2 regions of the Sphingobacterium sp. HSC-15S19 genome follow, and region 1 is predicted to be linked to the other one. Evidence: riboswitches for the same ligand, from Rfam matches in the RefSeq annotation. Region 1 holds a riboswitch; the other holds the start of a gene.
The links. A riboswitch is a leader RNA that binds a small molecule or an ion and turns the genes downstream of it on or off. The one in region 1 is predicted to bind S-adenosylmethionine.

Region 1 (8,046 bases):
TAGCGTCCATCAGAGACAGGAATGTAAGAGATTTCGATAGATCCTAATTGCTCAAGTTTCCCTTTTTTATGTTCAGGTATTTCCTGTTGGCTGTTTTCATAAGCTTTGACCAGCATCGTGTCATTGCCAGTAGAAATCCACCACTGTTTACCTTCTTCATCAAGGCTTTCGAATACTTTTTCATTCAGTACCTGTTGCAGATGCTGGGGAATACTGCTAAAGAGGTAATTGTTTAAATGGATGATATTTGGAAGACTTCTAAAATTGGTGTCAAGGCTTCCGTTTTCGATAAAGGTGGTTCTGCTATCCTCGTCTAAGTGAAAAGTATGACCAACCTGTTGTTCTACCTGTTGCAGGAGTATGCGCCAATCCCCATTTCGCCAGCGATAAATACTCTGTTTGACGTCCCCAACGATCAGGTGTTCGCTGATTGTGCCTTTGGCATCTGCCAATGCATTGATCAGTAGTGGACTATAATTTTTCCACTGAATACGCGAGGTATCCTGAAATTCGTCAAACAAAAAGTAGTTAAAACGATTGCCGATCTTCTCCCAGATAAATGTTGGATCGCTATTTTCATCAAGTCCGAGTTTGTTTAATAAAATCTGCGAGTCGGAAATTAATTGAGCACCATTATCCCGCCGCCATTGCGTCAGTAAGTCGCTCATTTCCTTGAGCAGGCGTAGGTAATAGAGATTACTTTGTACCGCTTGATAAGCAATGTAAGCCGATAGATTATCGTGTAGCTTTTGGAACGATGCCAGAATGGGGCTGAGTGCGGCGATAAGATCATGCCGTATATTTTTGTCACTATCTGTAAAAGCATCTTCATTGTCGATCAACTGGAGATACTTTTCCAGTACCTTGGCAATTTCGGAAGCGCTCAGCTTTTCCGTTTTTTTATTGGTTTTGCTAGCGGAGATTATTTTATTGCGCGATTTACCTTTAAGGTCACTTTCGGAGATATTAAAATTCCTGAATGTTTCACTAAAGGCTTCAATTGTCATGGAGAGCGCTTCCGTGAAGGAGTTTATCTTCTGTTCAACTTCCTGATTGAGGAGATTAAAAACCTCCTTTGGATTGGCAGAATTGATGTAGCCATCAAATTCCTGAAAATTTTCAGAGAAAATAAGACTTGCCAAACCCATTAGTTGTTGGCGGTAGTTCCAATTTTCATTTTTTGCTATTTTCTTTTCCGCATAAGCGATAATCCAATCCAGTAGGTCGGGTCGTTCATCCAGCAATTGATTAAGCATGACTGTCAGGTCATTTTTCACTTTATTGACATTCATTTCAATCTTATAAGCAGCATCAAGATTGAGTTCATACGTAAATGCGCGAATAACTTTTTGGGAAAATCCATCAATTGTACTTATGGTAAAATGACTGTAGTCATGTAGGATACGTCGATACACCCGAAAAGCTTTCTCTTGTACCAGATGCGGATTCCAGTCTGGCTGCTGCTGGAGTAAAAGCTTTCTGAAATCTTCAATTTTAGGGTTAGGATCGCCTGTTGCCAAGCCATGGAGTACCGAGAGGATACGTTCTTTCATCTCGGCGGTTGCCTTATTGGTGAATGTCACCGCCAAAATCTCCTTATAGCTATTCTCGTTGGAGAGTAGGAGTGTGAGATAGTGTAAAGTCAAGCTAAAGGTTTTTCCCGAACCGGCCGAAGCTTTTAGTATTTTTAATGGCGCAACAGATTTCATAGAATGAAGGTAGAAAGTAAAAAGTGAATTGGCAAAAATGTCGATGACTATTTCGAAGGTACTGTACCCAAACGGTTCATCCTGCTTACCGATTTGGTAAAGATGTCCTTTTGAAGGAAGGAACTGTTTTTTGTCTTGATTTTTGAAAAGTTTGTTGTAGCTTCCGTATGGAAGCAAGAAAAGATGAAGGTCTAAGGGGCAGGTATTACGGTTGAAAGAGCTTGTTGAAAGAGCTAACCCTGTCGTTTTCAGTGAAGTTTTATTAAATTATAATGATGATTAGAAAAAAATAACTATCTTTGCATCCCCTCTAGTATGAAGCTCGGGGGATATGTTGAATACATAAAATAAAATTAAAAAATGGCAACTAAAATCAGATTGCAAAGACACGGTAAAAAAGGACGTCCTTTTTACCACGTAGTCGTAGCGGATTCTCGCGCTCCACGTGACGGTAAATTCATCGAACGTATTGGTTCTTACAACCCAAACACAAATCCAGCAACTATCGTTTTGGATTTTGAAAAAGCTTTGGATTGGATGAATAAAGGTGCTCAACCAACTGACACTGCTCGCGCTATCCTTTCTTACAAAGGTGTTCTTTACAAAAAACACTTGCAAGGTGGTGTGAAAAAAGGTGCTTTTGATGAAGCTGCTGCTGAAGCTAAATTTACAGCTTGGACTGAAGCTAATGATGCAAGAATCTCTGGTAAAAAAGATGGTTTAGCACAAACTAAAGCTGAAGCTAAAAAAGCTGCTTTAGTGGCTGAAGCTAAGAAAAAAGAAGAAAAAGCTGCTGCTGTAGCTGCTAAAAATGCTCCTGTAGCGGAAGAAACTGCTGCTGAAGAGACTGAAGCTCCTGCATCAGAAGAAACTGAAGGTTAATTCTTTCATAAAGTATTCGAGAAAGCCGACTCAATCTTGAGTCGGCTTTTTTTGAAACAGCCAATAGGCTAATGGTTTGCCAAATCATGTCTCACAGCTAATCGCTAAATACGAAATATATGACTATTGATCAAAGCTTTTACATCGGTTACATCAGTAAAACAAGAGGTCTTAAAGGAGAAGTACAACTATTTTTTGAATTCGAGGAATACGAGAGTTTGAATATCGATGTTGTCTTTGTGGAAGTGAACAAAAAACTTGTTCCTTATTTTGTTGATACCATTAAATTTCAAAAAAATAGTACAGCGTATGTGACATTTGAGGATGTGGATCATATCGATAAGGCTCAAGTACTTGTACGTAAAAAGCTATATCTTTCCAATGATAAGATGCCCGAGCGCGATCCAGATGATTTTAGATATACTGATTTAATCGGTTTTTTAGTGATTGATGAAAACCATGGTGAATTGGGGCAAATAACAGATGTTCAGGAATTTCCACAACAATTTGTCGCTTCGGTAAATATGGATGGCAAAGAACTGATGTTCCCATTGTCCGATGATTTGATCTTAGGAATCGATGGCGAAGAGGAGATCATTGAAGTTGAATTGCCAGAAGGCTTGGTGGATCTTTATAAAGAATAAGCATATCCCCAAGCTTATTCAAATAAATAGCGGTACACGAATTATTGCAGTAATTTCTTATCTTGGTCTGTATATTATTACTGGCCATAATTATTGATTTATTTTGAAACCGTTATTACTGCTGCTATTCCTATTCTCGTTGTCTTCTTGTGCTTTCTTTGGGAAGAAAAAGGACTTTCCTGAAGGCAATTACCAAATGATATTGGGCTATTCAAATGAGGAGTATCATAAAGTAAAAAGAGAATCACCCCAAAATGTGGAGGCAGATGTCTATGGTAATGACCCTACGATATACCGGTCCTTTCTCTCCCTCCATGATAAAGATAAGTTTGTCATGGCGATCGATGATATCCTACTCTTCGGTAAGTATAGATTCGACGGCGATCGATTAGAATTGACCGATGAGAAAAAGGGTAGTCTCGCTTTGGATATTGTTAAGGTAAAAAACGATTTTGTTCAGCTGAGAGGTGATTTTTCACAGTTTAGCTCAGCACGTGTGCCCACAAGTGAAAAACTTTATATCAACTTTGCGTTAGATAAAACCCCTATCCGGGAGACCCCGAGCAAATTTGATAGCCAAGTGAATCTATGGCGAAATGCCCCTGTAAAATCAGAAAGTGAAATGGAGATAAAAGCCAGGGCATTGAATTTTGTAGATTATTCTATCGCTTATTTCCAGCACATATCAAGTTCAGGCACACATCACGATTATCGAATGGATGGTGTTGAATCACCCATTATTTATGCTGAGAATGGCATTGTGCTCAAGGCATGGGCAGATGTTCCCGATTCTTGGAAAGAGTTATTTTACAACGAAAAAAATGCATTAATCGCCTACAAATATTTATTTGATGGTTTTAAATATGGATCGAAAGAGGAGTACCATGTTACGGGACTCTTACTGATTACATTTTATCTCAAAAATCTACGGAATTCCCTAGCAACGAATCTTTAGCCGATCCTGTTGTGACGTAGTCAGTCTCTTCGCTGTCGATGATCCGCGATCGTTAATTTTATCTTTTTTTAGAGTCTTTTATATTTGGTGGAGCCTAAATTCCTGTTGTTGCCTGGGAATAAACCTGAAGCCGTATTTATTGCAATCTTTTTGCCGCTATTTTTGCTTTTTCGAAAAAATATTTTTGTCTTTTGATTTTTTAAAACGATATTAGCAACGCTTATAGAGAAAGGCCGAGGGACTAGACCCGTTGAAGCCTTAGCAACCTGTATTGTTCAAGGTGCTAAATTCTACCCTACTCCATGTGGGAAAGATAAGTTACATGTAGATAAACGATTCCTCGACGTGTGCGTTTCGATGTAAGCCAACCAAACTAAAAACAGTTTTTTAATGAAGATTATCGATCATATCCAGAATGCCAAAGGAAAAACATTGTTTTCTTTTGAGCTATTGCCACCGGCGAAAGGGCAGGGCATCCAAAGTATTTTTAAAACCATGGATGAACTGATGGAGTTTAAACCTCCTTTTATCGACGTAACCTACCATCGGGAAGATTATATCTATAAAGAGCATGCGAGTGGATTACTGGAACGCGTTTCCTATCGTAAACGTCCTGGGACAGTGGCGATATGTGCTGCAATCATGAATAAATATAAAGTAGATGCGGTGCCCCATTTGATATGTGGTGGTTTTACAAAAGAGGAAACTGAAAATGCATTGATCGATTTGAACTTTCTGGGGATAGATAACGTCTTGGTATTGCGGGGCGATGCACGTAAGGGCGATGCCGATTTTATACCGACCGATGGTGGACATGCCTTTGCAACAGACCTACTGGAACAGGTAACTGATATGAATAAAGGAAAGTATCTGCATGAAGACATTATCACATCGGAAAAGACTGATTTTTGCATCGGTGTAGCGGGTTATCCCGAAAAGCATTTTGAATCGCCAAATTTCAATACTGATTTTAAATACCTGAAACAAAAAGTCGATATGGGAGCAGAGTTTATTGTGACTCAGATGTTCTTTAATGTTGAAAAATATAAGGAGTTTGTAACAAAATGTAGGGACAATGGAATCCATGTGCCTATTATTCCAGGATTGAAACCACTGACAACGAAAAAACAGTTGGTTACCCTACCAAGGATATTTCATTTAGATATTCCGGAGGAACTGAGCGATGCTGTTTCAGCATGTAAAACGAATGCCGACGTTAGACAAGTAGGTGAAGAGTGGTTGGTGCAACAATGTCAGGAGCTGATTAAATTTGGCGCTCCGGTATTACATTTCTATACGATGAGTAATCCTGGTCCAACAAAGAAGATTGTTGAAAAACTAGCCTAACTCATAAAAATAATACGAAAAGGGAGCGCATAAGCTCTCTTTTTTTTGGGGTAGTATTCGTTGTGAAAGCTTATAATAAGTTCAGAATTTCGATCGTGTGGTTTTAGGTCGATCTCTATATTCAGGGTTTAATAGCCTGTTTGGTTTAATAGCCTGTTTATAGTCAGGTACTTGTGTTAAATAGTGTTAATTAACTTATTGGAGTCAGGATAACTTTTTAACTTAAAGTGCTAAAAAGGATTTTAACAATAGACCAAATTGACCTTATGACGTACACTAGATTAAATTCTCTACTCGGCTTTGCTTGCGGACTAATTGCTACATGTGTATATATCGCCACCGTTGAAAAGACGGTAAGCTGGTGGGATTGTGGTGAATTTATTGCCTGTGCCTACAAGCTGGAAGTGGCACACCAACCGGGAGCACCATTATTTCTTCTTATTCAGAATATATTTTCCAACCTGGCTTTGGGTAATGCAGGTAAAATCGCCTATTGGATGAATATTGGATCCGCAATCTGCAGTGGGCTTACTGTTACATTTTTATTCTGGACAATAACAGCAATTGCCAAAAAGATACTCAACAGGCAAGAGAAAGTTCAATTATCGAATTATTTCCAAATTTTTGCTGCGGGTTTAGTTGGTGCAATGGCTTTCTGCTTCAGTGATTCATTCTGGTATTCGGCTGTTGAATCCGAGGTATATGCGATGTCTTCATTGTGTACTGCGATTGTTTTTTGGGCAATTTTAAAGTGGGAAGTCCGTGCAAATGAGGAAGGTAGCGATCGTTGGCTGGTGTTTATTGCTTTTGTTATGGGCCTTTCGATCGGAGTGCACCTATTAAATCTGTTGGCAATTCCGGCTATAGCGATGGTTGTCTATTTCAGAAGAGCAGGACAGGTTAGTGTGAAAGGTACAATAAAAGCTTTCTTGGTAGGAGTGCTGATCTTGGGGGCTGTTTTGTGGGGAATTATTCAATGGTTGGTCGGTCTCGCAGCTAAGGTAGACCTCTTATTTGTAAACTCGCTAGGTTTGGGCTTTGGCTCAGGCATCTTCTTCTTTTGTCTGCTGTTGGGGTGCTTCCTCGTTTATGGGCTATATTATTCTTATAAAAAGCGGCAATACACACTGCACACCGGGCTGCTGGTCTTTTGTTTTATTCTATTTGGTTATAGCTCCTATACCATGGTTTTAATCCGTGGAAAAGCCAATCCGTCGTTAAACAATAATGCGCCGGACAATGTGTTTTCTTTTTTGGGTTATCTGAGCCGGGAGCAATATATCCGGGAACCTTTACTCAAAGGACCCAATTATGATTCACAAGTCGTTGGTGTCGAGAGTAAAACCGGTTATCGCAAAGATGAATCAGGGTATATTCCTTTTAGTCAGGTCGATAAGTATACGTTTGATAAGGAAACTTTCTTTCCCCGCATATATAGTCAAGATGGAGCCCATCAGGCTTATTATAGGAGTTACCTCAATTTGAAGGAGGGGCAGCAGCCACAGTTCTCGGATAATTTTAAGTTCTTTTTTAATTTTCAACTGGGTGATATGTACACCCGATATTTCTTGTGGAATTTTGTCGGTAGACAGAATGACAGGCAGGGGTATGGGACCTATAGTGACGGCAACTGGTTGTCGGGGATTAAACCATTGGATAATTGGCGTTTGGGAGGGCAAGATAAAATATCCCAATCACAGGAGCATGACCCGAGCCGGAATACCTATTTTTTCCTTCCATTGCTACTGGGAATAGCCGGAGCGATCTGGTTGTATCGAAACAATAAACCTTATACCTTGGTCTTGACCTTACTGTTTGTGTTTACGGGAATAGCGATCGTTGTTTATCTTAACCAAACTCCTATGCAACCTCGGGAACGAGATTATGCTTACGTAGGATCTTTTTATGCGTTTGCGATCTGGATCGGACTGGGAGCAATAGCATTTGTTCGGTTTCTCAATCGTTTTGTACAAACACGGTATGCGTTAGCGACAGGTATTTCTTTCGCTTTATTGGGCGGTCCCATTATTTTGGCCCATCAAAATTGGGATGATCATAATCGTTCTGAAAAATCGCTGGCAAGGGATATGGCACGTAATTATTTAGAATCCTGCGCTCCAAATGCTATTCTATTTACCTATGGAGATCATGATACATTTCCTGTATGGTATTTGCAAGAAGTGGAAGGAGTACGCCCGGATGTTCGGGTTGTGGTATTAAGTTATCTGACTGGCGATTGGTATATGCAGCAGGCGAAGCAGCCGACGTATCAAGCGGCAGGTCTTCCCGTGACGATCCCAGCTGAAAAGACAAAAAAAGGCGTTCGTGATTATATCCCTTTTGTGGATAGACAGCTTGATAATGCGGTGGATATACAGCAATTATTGCAGTTTGTCACATCGGATGATCCGGAGTATAAAGTTCAGCTGAATTCAGGTGATATGGAAAACTATTTCCCTTCCAAGAAAGTCCAATTGCGCGTTGATAAAGAGGAGGTGGTTAAGAAAAA
Region 2 (8,046 bases), on a different contig from region 1:
CTGCCACCTCAGTTTCTTTGAGCTGCAAATAGGACTGCTCGATGTATTTACTGTTCTGTAGTGCTTTGTCGATCATGTCTTTCAGGGACATGCGCAAAGAATCGAGGGCGAAGGTGTCCGAAATAGCGCATACTAACAATCCCATGGTTAGTATGCCTTTTGCCCAATAGGGAGGAAAAAAGTTCACGTGTGCTATGTAATTTTTTTGCGTTGCAAACTTAGACACTTATTGGAACTTGGATTTCTTCACAAACGCCAATATGTTATGGAAAAAAGACATTTTTTCATCAATTCAAACAAAAAGACCAATATCTGCCAAGAAGTCCTTACAATATCCTTTTTTACAGCACATAAAAAAGGCCTTTCAAATCGTGATTTGAAAGGCCTTTCTCGATGGTATAATAATAGATTATCCGTATAAGGAATCTTCTATTGCATTCCACAGCTGGATTCTTTTTTGTAGCGCAATTTTACTGATCTCTTTCATTTCCGTCCATTTAACCTCATCGTCCTTGGCAAGATCTGTGATCATCTGCATCGCCAACGGTCCATGCTCATCGCCGTCAAGATCAATATGGCGTTGAAAATAATAAATAAAGCTATCCAGATTGGCTGTAGGAAAGTTTGTTTTAATCTCTTCCAAAATAGAGGTAAACATTCCCGGAATAAGGTCTTCACGTCCGAACGTAAAGGCTGCAGCAATTTTATGCACCTCGCCCTCAGCAATCACTTCGAATGTAAAATTCAAAAAGTCTTTGATCCGCTTGTCCAATGTGGTTGTTGCAATGACATCGAATATGTTGTTCGATTTTTTGGCTTGAGCAATAAATTTGTTGACCAGATGAAGGTCGGCACCCATGGCATCCATGGCGTCCAGATACATCTCAAAGTGGCTCAAACGGCGGCCATCAATGTATTCATCCGACTCCTCAGCCAATACAATTTCGTTGATTAGATAGCGTGTTGATGGATGCTCACTCGCAAACCAAGGTAAAGTCGTACAGGTCAATTTAATCTGTAAAGCTTTTAGTAAAGACATAAAATCCCATACAGCGTACACATGCCCTTCTGTAAAAGAACGTAGATTCTTGATCGTTTTGATCTTACGATACAAAGGGTGTTGCAATAATACCTCGCGTTCGGCAGCAATGTATTCGTTAATTTCCGCAATTCTATTCATGGCGCAAAAGTATTGTCTTATCTCTGTTTTTAAAAGTATTTTCGATGAGATTACAGTAACATGATAAATTTTTCGCCCAGCTATCCGCTTCATAACCAAATCACAGCCAACAACGCGCCTCGCTTTTGACCTCCCTATTCCTGTTGTTAGCGCTCATTTACCCTTAAAAACAAAAATATTTTTTATTATAAAAAATAATCTACTATATTTGTAGAGTATTCAGAATTGCATGATGCAATACCAACCGAGTGCAGGCACCGCGGTGGTAAATTAATACGGGTTTCGACCAAAATAAACGTCACAGAACGATTATTTTCCCCAACAAGATCTGGATACAGTTTATGGTTTAATCCTTTAAATTTTTAAATTGTATGGCTACTACAACAAATCTTTACCAACACTTACTGGAAAAATTCAGTTATTATTCAACAGATGAACTGATCCAGCTCAACAACGACACCATCTTAGGACAAGGCTGGGGTTCAGCCAAGGCAACCTTTAGAACAGCTTTGATCAGTACGTTCTCCAAAAGAGGACTGGATCTTTCCAACATCATTTCCAAGGAAGACGGTTTTACCTCGGTGAAGCATGTCCCTGTACGCTTGGAACAGAATGTCCTGATTCCTTTACAGTAAAGCCCTATAAACGCAAAAAGAGTAGGCCTAGCCTACTCTTTCGTCAATGAGTGGTGATATCTTAATGTATGATTGAGCGAATGGGCTGTTTGTCGAGCGTCGTCTTTGTAGGACGAGAGATCGCCGCAATTTTGAATTTCTGCCACATTCACTTTCTTTCTTACTTTGCTGATGACCTGATTTAATTCCGATTTCCAGTTGCCCGGGTCGCCAAAATCGTCCATCCAATTTTTGTTGATAAACTTTTTGTAGTTCAAAAGCAAAATATACAATTCCTCACCACTACCGGCGCGATTGATTGACGTGCGCCAGTTCTCTAATTTTTCTTTAAAACTCATAACCAGCAATATACAAAAAAAATACGACTTGACCAAATTTTTAGACTTTTACAGTGCGTATTGACAAAGATCTGACAGGACAATCTCCTTTCCTCGCGGTCGCCAATTTCATGAAAACTGTTATCTCTATCCACTGCAGCCTGAGCGCTTAAAAAGTTGTAATTTAGTTGAAGAAATTAGCATGCGATACAATGACCCTTCTATTTTCAACCGCAATAGTTCCAAGAAATAAATAATTAATTGATGACTAAACTTTATTATGATTACGGGGTCTCATTAAAAAGAGAAAACATGATTATTTGTTTTCAAATTTAACCCGATGCCCTATATAATGTCAAAATTTACGTTTAAAACCATCCTAGTTCTTTTTATATTAGCTACTGCCACACCTGCGATGTGCGCTAAATTAGCGCATGCTAATCCTGCTACTTTTTTCTTTCAGGAACATCTGGGTGATGGTTACAGCAAAATCGGATCACGCATTTATTATCGTGGCAAAGAAATTCCAAACGCCAATGCTAGTTCGTTTCAATTTTTAGGTTCGGGTTACGCCAAGGATAGCTGGAAGGTATATTTTCGGGGGTCAATACTAACTGATGGCAGCCCATCTACTTTCCAATTTCTTGGAGACGGTTATGCTAGCGATGCCTGGAAAGTTTACTTTTATGGCAAGCCATTGTCAAACGTAACAATTTCTACCTTCAAGACACTGGGAAGTGGTTACAGCAAAGACGCGTGGAAAGTCTACTATTTAGGCAAGGAAATTAATGGGGCAAACGCTTCGAGCTTTGAAAATCTCGGTCGGGGGTATGCGAAAGATAATTGGAACAGCTATTATAGGGGCGAAAAGAACGATAGATTTGCTGATCCTACCACACAGCCTCTTGGCGGTCAATACGCCAAAGACAGCTGGTCTGTGTTTTATAAAAATAAGAAAGTGGAAGGGGCTTCTGCTTCAACCTTTGAATACATGGGTGATGGCTATGCCAAAGACGCTTGGGCAGTTTACTATCAGGGAATAAAAGTTACCGGCGCTTCGGCATCCACCTTTAAAGCACTTGGAGGAGGGTATGCAAAAGACTCCTGGACGGTTTTCTATCGCGGCCAAGAGTTGAAAGGGGCGAGTGCTTCCACCTTTGAATATTTGGATAACGGCTATGCGGGAGATGCATGGAGCAAGTTTTATAAAGGTAAAAAATTGGATAATTGAAAATAGACGACGGGATTATTCTATCGAAAAATTCCAATTTCCTAATACTTTCGGTATCTCCCAGGATTCAGCTTTGGCCTTATAATTATTAAAGTGACCTTTTTCCCAAGTGGTAATATGGTAACCTTTACAGAACTTACAATAATAAGCCCTTTTGCAGGCATCTTTACCCATCCTGTGTTTGATACGTTTACCATCCAGTTTGTTTTTCATCCGGGATCTGAACTTAAAGTGAAGCATTGCCCATTGCGCCTCAATTAAAGAAGGAAATCCAACTTTACCAGTAGCTCGGCATTTCCAGGTATTGTCCCTTACTTTTTCCATAATCTATCTATTAAAGTTCATCTATTCAATTTTATTGCTCCTTTTCTATTGGCACCTGCATCATGACCCATTCTCTGATATGTTTTGCAATTTTATCGGATACCTCAAAATTATACCTTCCCTCAAAAGGGATTTTGAGCAGGATACGCAATCGGCCCCGTTTCAGTTGCAGGCAAGCTTGGATCATATCCAAAGGTATAGCCTTATCCCGGTCTATCTTTTGTACAAATCCCTTCGTGCTATTGACAACTTCCTTTAAGCTGCGCTGCTCGCCACAAGTCAGATTTTCGTCCATCGCAGTTCTTAAATAAAGGCTGACTATACCATTTTTATAAGTAAAAATCCCGATATCCTTATAGGATATCTTTTGGGACAAGATTTTATTATTGAGCAGGAATACTTCCTGTTCCAGATCCATGGATCTTAACAGAGCTAAGTCTATTTCATCCATTGCATCCACATCTCTATCTTCCCCTGCTGTTTCCAGGATCTCTTTCAGCTCTTCGATGCCCGGAGAAAGCAGCTCAATCTGCTCCTGGAGATCTATCGTTCTTGATTCCTGCTGCAGGATAGTTTCTTTCTGTTCTAAAATCAATATTTTTTGCCTGTGGTAAACAGCGACGTAGAAATAAACTGTATAGGACATGTTCAGGACCAGAATACCGCTAAATATGACCATTAAAGGAAACAGCAGCCATTCATCCTTCGCCTGTGGATCGGGGCCAATGATCCAGAACAATAAAAGCGTCGGAAGTATGCAGCAAAAAAATAATTGCATACCGGCGCGTTTTTCGGGGTTAACCAGCCAGTTCTGCTTTTTGTCTAATATTACGATAACCAATCGTATATAAAAGAAAATAATCGCTACCATCAATACAAAAAATAGATAGCTATAGGTTACCGGCCAGTCTAAAAGCCATTCCGCCAAGGCGCCCCGATAGCCCAGATACCAACAGAATCCTCCAAAAATGAAAGATGCAATCAACTGCCAGATCCCATCGGGATACTGCACCGTCAATGTTCTATTATCCTGATATCTATTTTTGCTAAAACTTTTCATGTACAGACGACATTTTAATAACGCTATTAAAATTTACATACTTATTTTTGTTATATAAATTTAGCCAATTATTTATTAAACGATGTCCAACTAACTTAAATCAATGCTTTTGCATCGTTTTACGGTTCAAATAATTCCCCTGCTGGATGAAAAATTTAATTCTTTGTTGCTAGAAAATCCTATTTCGCTGTCAAGAAATTAGCCCTCATTGTAAAAAATTGACCTTCATTGAAATGGTTGGGATATTCACTGAAATTTCATGCTATAGTGGGTAAATTTATAGCGTAAAACTTCACTGATTATTAAACCATAAATCATGAGGACGATAAAGAAATTTAGACTGCTATTTAGCCGCAATTATGTATTTATTGCAATTGCTGTACTGATTACCTTATATGGGATTTTCTGGGCCCGGTCACATAGCGAACGCGTCTATAGCATCGGGGCAATGATCATTCTTATCCCATTTCTGGAAATGCGTGGCCAAGAACGCGTCATGCAGCTTTTCGTTATCTTTTTTGTCTGTATTCAGGTCAGCAGCATAGCACTATTTGACCGCCTTCCCTACCAGCTGCTGATCAGCTCACAACCCTTTTGGACAGCTGTAAAAAAGGGCATACCGACAGCCTTTATCATCTGCACGATGGCAAATCTGTTTTTCTGGAGAAAGACAGACATTTTCAAACTTTATGGGATCCAATTTCCCATCATGATCATTGCATGTGCCTGGTATATCCGTATGCTGCTGATCATGGTTAATTGCCAGCATATCCCAAATGCAAAAGCTGTACGGATACCCGCCATTGTTATCCAGAAATGCCCTGCTTGCTGTGACTTATACGAACTATGGTTTTCGTTCAATTATGAAGGTCAGGAAGAAAAAGTTTCGATTAATGTCAATCCCCAACTACATGAACAGACCAACGAAGGAGATTCACTCATACTTCAGATGCATCCCGGGAGATTTGGCTGGCCGTGGTACCATAAAGATATCAAAAGGAGGTACAGATGATCGTAAGTTTACAGAAGCTGACAACGCTCATAGAAGCTTTGGTTTATCTTGATAACAAAGATATTCCAAACCGTTTGGGTGAGATCGCCGAGGCCTGCAATACTAATTTTGCATTGGCACTACAAGCCCATCGGGAGATTATTCAGGTAAATAATGCACGTCAGGCTATCCAAATCTACCATACTCAATTGTTGCGGCTACACTCTTTGTTGTATAGCTTCTGTAACGTACGTAAAATTGTGAGTTCTGCAGCGCTATTTGCCCTAGAAGAATTACTTGAGCGAATCGAACAGCTCTTTAAAAAAGATATTGATCCCTATACGCCGCTGCCGGAGCATTATCATCTGAAGCTGCATGAATATGTATACGAACATATGCCCTATATTCTGGATAAGTTGGCTCAGAAAAGCATACCTAAAGCCTATCTCACCGAGATCCTTTCGGGTATGGACAGCCTATTTGAAAATGGCAAGATTCCCTATATTCAATACCGACATCAGAACTACCTAACCAAAATGATCGAATCACTTTGCCAATTGGCTGAAGACAAGCGCCAGAGTAAAAACTGGCATTACCGCTTTTTGATTCTGATGGTCAATTTCAATTTTAACCACATGGGCTTCTTCAATCGCTGGAAAGAACTTTACAATTCAGACCCATCCTTTATGGATGCCTTGTTACGCTTCCCCAAACACTTCTCCTGTATCCCGGACTTTGCATATGATAGCAACCGTAGGAGCTTGCTCAAGTTGATGCGCGGGTACATGGAGGATGAAAAAATCTCTCCATCAGCAACAATGCAGGATTATCCCCAACAATTTATTCAAAGCAATTTTAATGGCAAAGAGCTCAAACTTTGGATGCATATATCTGTCAAAGCGAATATTATGTGGTCGTCAGAGAAAAAAGAAGTTGCCGAGGTGTTTTCCAGGCTTGTCAAAACGAGGGAAGGCACCTTACTTTCTGCACATAGCCTGATCCGAATGGACAAAAGTGCCGAATTTCATACAGCGCTCCGTATCCGCAAAGTATTGAATACGATGCTTGACGAACTGAATAGACAGTTTCCTGACTTAAATAAATAAAACATAAAAATTTAAAAAACAGGGGGTATGCCATCGCTACACCCCCTCATCATATTCGTTCTATCTATCAAAACAAGCCTTAAGACGCCAAAAATCAACGGTTTTACCAAGAATCCTCTGCTGATCTTTTTATCGCATAATACATCTTCATTACATCCCAGTCGTTATTTAAATCCAATAGAGGCAGGTGCACTTTCCAACTTAACCATTTCGCTACACCTGCTCCGGCCTATTTTCCATACTACCTTTGTTTTACAGCGTACGAGAAAGTAGAAGCTGACGCTCAGGCAGGCCGCTGTATCCAATTGTATGGGCAAATACGGCGCCCTGTTTTTGAAACGACGAAAAATAGTAAAACAGCGGTAGGCAATAATAAATACCATGATCTAAATAATTAAAGTTATGGAAAGGAATAAAAAAAGCAACATGATATACAAGATCATCCGTGCAGCAATGATACTTTTTTGGGTTTATGTGGGGATGGAGAAACTCTGGCAGCTTGGGGCATTCAAGATTGCCCTGGAGCAGCAGCCAGTGATCAGTTCTCTGGCTCCAATACTCTTTTGGCTACTTCCGCTTATGGAAATTGGTGTTGGCGTATTGCTAGCGATACCATCAGCGAGGTTGTGCTCCCGGGGATGGAAAGTTTCGACCATACTTATTATAGCTTTTAGTATCTATATCGGTCTTGGCATCCTCAATGTATATGACAAGAAACCTTGCATGTGTACCAGTTTTTTGAGCAATATTTCCTGGACAGCACATTTGATCTTTAATCTCATTATTCTTGGCCTATCGATAACCGGATGGCGATTGCACCGTAAGACGATCAACTACGGCGAGCGTGCACTAACAGGCCGAACAAATATCGCATTATTACTGATAGGCTTTATGGCAACGGGAGCCATCAGTTACTGTAATATCCACTATACGAAGTCAAAGGATATTTGGTACGCACCAGATAGCATTTACGACTATTGGGAGCCCAATACTGCCAGCAGCAATGTAAAAGGTCTGCTGGTATCTACATACGATCGGTACACAGGACCATACCGACAATTATTTACCAAAAGTTTGCAAACTGGCAGCTTTACTAATCAATTACCAGTTTGCAATACAGAAAGGAGGGTAGCATTATGCTAACCAAATTTTTAAACAATTATGGCTACATGATATTAGGCGGAGCCATGATTATCGGATTC

Region 2: it holds a riboswitch for S-adenosylmethionine, as region 1 does, so the genes downstream of both, L1283_RS00605 (5-oxoprolinase) here and metF (methylenetetrahydrofolate reductase [NAD(P)H]) in region 1, are expected to answer to the same signal.

Annotation. Positions count from the first base shown of each region.
Region 1 is NZ_JBNPWQ010000014.1:34,304-42,349, forward strand. It holds gene L1283_RS13075 (UvrD-helicase domain-containing protein) at 1-1,886, opposite strand, end outside; gene L1283_RS13080 (30S ribosomal protein S16) at 2,070-2,591, shown strand; gene rimM (ribosome maturation factor RimM) at 2,711-3,235, shown strand; gene L1283_RS13090 (hypothetical protein) at 3,339-4,190, shown strand; SAM riboswitch class I at 4,408-4,510, shown strand; gene metF (methylenetetrahydrofolate reductase [NAD(P)H]) at 4,581-5,537, shown strand; gene L1283_RS13100 (protein O-mannosyl-transferase family) at 5,804-8,046, shown strand, end outside.
Region 2 is NZ_JBNPWQ010000001.1:129,208-137,253, reverse strand. It holds gene L1283_RS00615 (TolC family protein) at 1-145, opposite strand, end outside; gene L1283_RS00610 (DUF3050 domain-containing protein) at 410-1,180, opposite strand; SAM-I-IV-variant riboswitch at 1,391-1,484, shown strand; gene L1283_RS00605 (5-oxoprolinase) at 1,552-1,815, shown strand; gene L1283_RS00600 (hypothetical protein) at 1,848-2,153, opposite strand; gene L1283_RS00595 (DKNYY domain-containing protein) at 2,485-3,363, shown strand; gene L1283_RS00590 (hypothetical protein) at 3,379-3,687, opposite strand; gene L1283_RS00585 (hypothetical protein) at 3,719-4,747, opposite strand; gene L1283_RS00580 (hypothetical protein) at 5,064-5,759, shown strand; gene L1283_RS00575 (hypothetical protein) at 5,756-6,844, shown strand; gene L1283_RS00570 (MauE/DoxX family redox-associated membrane protein) at 7,271-7,987, shown strand; gene L1283_RS00565 (hypothetical protein) at 7,981-8,046, shown strand, end outside.